One region of the Streptomyces sp. NPDC056480 genome, then DNA from elsewhere that is predicted to be linked to it. Evidence: riboswitches for the same ligand, from Rfam matches in the RefSeq annotation. Region 1 holds a riboswitch; the other holds the start of a gene.
What was found. Region 1 has a riboswitch for S-adenosylmethionine ahead of thrC (threonine synthase). Riboswitches for the same ligand answer to the same signal wherever they lie in the genome.
Positions count from the first base shown of each region.

Region 2: another riboswitch for S-adenosylmethionine. It lies ahead of ACFQ79_RS34430 (aminotransferase class V-fold PLP-dependent enzyme); the one in region 1 lies ahead of thrC (threonine synthase).

Region 1 covers NZ_JBHTSA010000118.1:3,158-5,353, reverse strand. The annotation lists gene ACFQ79_RS33495 (glucosyl-3-phosphoglycerate synthase) at 1-740, opposite strand, end outside; SAM riboswitch class I at 890-1,034, shown strand; gene thrC (threonine synthase) at 1,028-2,196, shown strand, end outside.
Region 2 covers NZ_JBHTSA010000128.1:13,369-15,564, forward strand. The annotation lists gene ACFQ79_RS34430 (aminotransferase class V-fold PLP-dependent enzyme) at 1-1,232, opposite strand, end outside; SAM riboswitch class IV at 1,487-1,603, opposite strand; gene trpD (anthranilate phosphoribosyltransferase) at 1,692-2,196, opposite strand, start outside.

The sequences.
Region 1 (2,196 bases):
TCCTGGTGCCGGTGCTTGCGCACCCCCACGTCCACCTGCGCGAGCGCGTCGAGGCCCACCGTGTGCAGCGCGTCCACGAGCAGGCCGAGCTCCACCCCGTAACCGACCGGGAAGGGCAGCCGTTCGAGGAGGGACCGGCGCGCCGCGTACTCGCCGCCCAGCGGCTGTACGAAACCGGCCAGCTGCGGCCAGTGCAGATTCAGGAGCGGGCGGGCCACGAGCTCCGTCACCCGACCCCCCTGACCGGGAGTGTCCCCGAACGGGCGGTCGTACATCGCCTTCACGAAGTCCACGTCCGGGTCGGTGAGCAGCGGGCCCACGATCCCCGACACGAAGTCCGCCGAGAAGTCCCGCAGGTCCGCGTCGATGAAGCACACGACGTCCCCGGTGGTCACCATCAGCGACCGCCACAGGACCTCGCCCTTGCCCGGCACGGCCGGTATCCGGGGGAGTATCGCGTCCCGCGCGACCACGCGGGCCCCGGCCGCCGCCGCCACCTCCGCCGTACGGTCCGTGGAGCCCGAGTCGATCACCACCAGCTCGTCGACGAGCGGCACCGCCTCCGACATGAGCTCGCGCCGGATCACGGTGACGATGTCACCCACCGTCGCCTCCTCGTTCAGCGCCGGCAGGACGACGCTGACCTTCGTGTTCCGCTTCGCGGCGAGGATCCGCTCCAGCGGCCGGTCCGCCACGGACCAGGACCGCCGGTCCAGCCAGCGCTCCACCTCTTCCAGCACGTGATCTCCATCTCGCGGTTCGGACGGCCGGTCCAAGCGTCCGGGCCTTCGGTTACAGTCTTGAACAACGCGGATGCCCGATGCACGTCGGGGTGCCGCCCGCGCCGGAGCGCAGGAACGAAAGTTCACCGCGCTTCACAATCGAATACCGCTCATCCAGAGGGGCAGAGGGAAACGGCCCGTTGAAGCCCCGGCAACCCTCCAGTCGGTTACTCGTCCTCCAGCGAGGCTCCCGGCTAGGGAAGGTGCCAAATCCGTCTCATGGCGAAAAATTCGTCATGGGAAAGATGAGGAGAAAGGGCCTCGCCTCCATGGCTGTACAGACTGCTACCCCCGCCACTTCGGTCGACCTCGGACCCGCGTCCGGACTCTCCTGTCGCGAATGCGGTGAAGTCTTCCCGCTCGGCCCGATCTTCGCCTGCGAGCTCTGTTTCGGACCGCTCGAAGTCGCGTACGACCTCCCCACCGGTGACCCCGAGGCACTGCGCAAGCAGATCGAGGCCGGCCCCGCCAACATCTGGCGCTACGCCCCGCTGCTGCCCGTCCCCGCCGACGTCGCCGACAAGCCCAACCTGAACCCGGGCTGGACCAAGCTCGTCCAGGCCGACAACCTCGCCCGCGAGATCGGCGTCGCCCCCGGCAGGCTCTTCGTCAAGGACGACTCCGGCAACCCGACCCACTCCTTCAAGGACCGGGTCGTCGCCCAGGCCATCGAGGCCGCCCGCGCCTTCGGCTTCACCACCCTCTCCTGCTCCTCCACCGGCAACCTGGCCGGCGCCGTCGGCGCCGCCGCCGCCCGCGCCGGCTTCCGCTCCTGCGTGTTCATCCCGCACGACCTGGAGCAGGGCAAGGTCGTCATGGCCGGTGTCTACGGCGGTGACCTCGTCGCCATCGAGGGCAACTACGACGACGTCAACCGCTTCTGCTCCGAGCTCATCGGCGACCCGCTGGGCGAGGGCTGGGGCTTCGTCAACGTCAACCTCCGCCCCTACTACGGCGAGGGCTCCAAGACGCTGGCGTACGAGATCTGCGAGCAGCTCGGCTGGGTCATCCCCGACCAGCTCGTCATCCCGATCGCCTCCGGCTCCCAGCTCACGAAGATCGACAAGGGTCTCCAGGAGCTCATCAAGCTGGGCCTCGTCGAGGACAAGCCGTACAAGATCTTCGGCGCGCAGGCCGAGGGCTGCTCCCCGGTGTCGGTGGCCTTCAAGGCCGGCCACGACGTCGTACGGCCCCAGAAGCCGAACACGATCGCCAAGTCGCTCGCGATCGGCAACCCGGCCGACGGCCCGTACGTCCTCGACATCGCCCGCCGCACCGGCGGCGCCGTGGAGGACGTGAACGACGAGCAGGTCGTGGACGCGATCAAGCTCCTCGCGCAGACCGAGGGCATCTTCGCCGAGACCGCGGGCGGCGTGACCGTCGGCGTCACGAAGAAGCTCGTCGAGAACGGGCT
Region 2 (2,196 bases), on a different contig from region 1:
GGGTCGCTGCCGAGCAGCGTGCGGACCAGCGGGTGGGCGCAGAAGAGGCCGTCGCGGACGCCGATGCCGTACTCGGCGGAGAGCGCGGCGGCGAAGTGGGAGCTGTTCCAGCCCTCCACGACGAAGGAGATGACGCCGACGCGCGGCGCGTCGTCGCCGAACAGCGAGAGCACCTTGACCTCGGGGACCTCGGCGAGCCCCTCCCGGACCTTGGCGATCAGGTGCCGCTCGCGCGCGACGAGGGTGTCGAAGCCGGCCTCGGTGAGCGCCTTGCAGGCGGAGGCGATGGAGTACACGCCGATGACGTTCGGGGAACCGGCCTCGTGCCGGGCCGCGGTGGTGTGCCACTCCACGTCCACACCGCCGTCGGCCCGACGGGCCACCTTGCGGGAGGCGCCGCCGCCCGCGAGGTAGGGCTCGGAGTCCCGCAGCCAGTCGGCGCGGCCCGCGAGGACGCCGGAGCCGAAGGGCGCGTACAGCTTGTGCCCGGAGAAGGCGATCCAGTCCACGTCGAGCTCCTGGACGGAGACCGGGTGGTGCGGCGCGAGCTGGGCGGCGTCGAGCACGATCCGGGCGCCGTGGGCGTGCGCGGCGGCGGCGAGTTCCTTCACCGGCCACAGCTCACCGGTGACGTTGGAGGCGCCGGTGACGCAGACGAGGGCGGGACCGTAGGGGTCGCGGTCGGCGAGCGCGCGCTCCAGGGTGGCGACGGCCTGCTCCGGGGTGCGCGGCGCGTTGAGGTAGGTGACGCGGGCGTCCCTCCAGGGCAGCAGCGAGGCGTGGTGCTCGGTCTCGAAGACGAAGACCTGGCAGTCGGCCGGGAGCGTGGCGGCGAGCAGGTTGAGCGAGTCGGTGGTGGAGCGGGTGAAGACGACCTGGTCGCCGGGGCGGCAGTCGAGGAACTCGGCGACCGTGACGCGGCTGTTCTCGAAGAGGTCGGTGGAGAGCTGGGAGAGGTACCCGGCGCCGCGGTGGACGCTGCCGTAGTAGGGGGCGTACGCGGCGACGTCGTCCCACACCCGCTGGAGGGCCGGCGCGCTGGCCGCGTAGTCGAGCGCCGCGTAGGTCACCTCGCCGCCGGTGACGAGCGGGACGGTGACGTCCCGGCCGAGCACGGGCAGCGGGGCGGCGCAGCAGGGATCGGCGGACTCGGCGGCGGTCTCGGCGGAAGCGGTCTCGACGAGGGCGGCGGTCTCGGCGGTGGCGACGGCGGCGTCAGGGCGTGCGGACATGGCGGTATCTCCCGGCGGGCGGTGCGGAATGGCTTCGGTGATCCCGTACGCGGCCGGAGACGGCGGGGTACGGGTGAGATGCCTCGGAAGAACACGGGTGCACAGGTGCACGGAGAGACTCAGGGGTACACGGGGTACGCGGAAGTGACCCTGATCCGATGATCCGAGGGTGAAGAAGGGGCGTACTCGCCCTATCGCATTCGCTTGCTCACGGAAAAAGCTCCTCGAGAGACCAGGACCCCTGGTGTTCGAGGGGTCCGCGCTTGCCGTAGACCTCGCTGCCTACGGCCTGGTCATCACCCGGGGCACCCCGCCACGGACGGAGGGTTGCCGGACAGCAAGCCGGGGCCAAAACGCTGTCACTCGTGACCTGTAGAGCATCCTGCCACATGATCGCCGAAGCGCAAGACCCCGGTCCGCATGCTGGACCGGGGTCGGGGGCGTACGACGCGCGCGGGGTCAGGCGTTGCTGGCGGCGACCCAGCGCTCCAGGGCCCGGCGGGCCTCGCCGGAGTCGATGGCCTCCGCGGCCCTCTCCATGCCGGCGCGGATCTGCTCCGCCAGGGTGCCCTCCCCCGGCGCGAGCGCGGTGAGCGCCGCCGCGGAGTTGAGCAGCACCGCGTCCCGTACCGGACCGGTCTCCCCCGCGAGCAGCCGGCGGGCCACATCTGCGTTGTAGGAGGCGTCCGCGCCGCGCAGCGCCTCCACGGGGACGAGGTCGATGCCGACGTCCCGGGGGTCGAAGGCCTCCTCCCGCACCGCGCCGTCGCGGACCACCCAGACCCGCGAGGTGGCGGTGGTGGTCAGCTCGTCGAGGCCGTCGTCGCCGCGGAAGACGAGCGCGGAGGAGCCGCGCTCGGCGAGCACCCCGGCGACGATGGGAGCCACCCGGGCGTCGGCGACACCGGTCGCCTGGGACCGGACGCGGGCCGGATTGGTGAGCGGACCGAGGAAGTTGAAGACG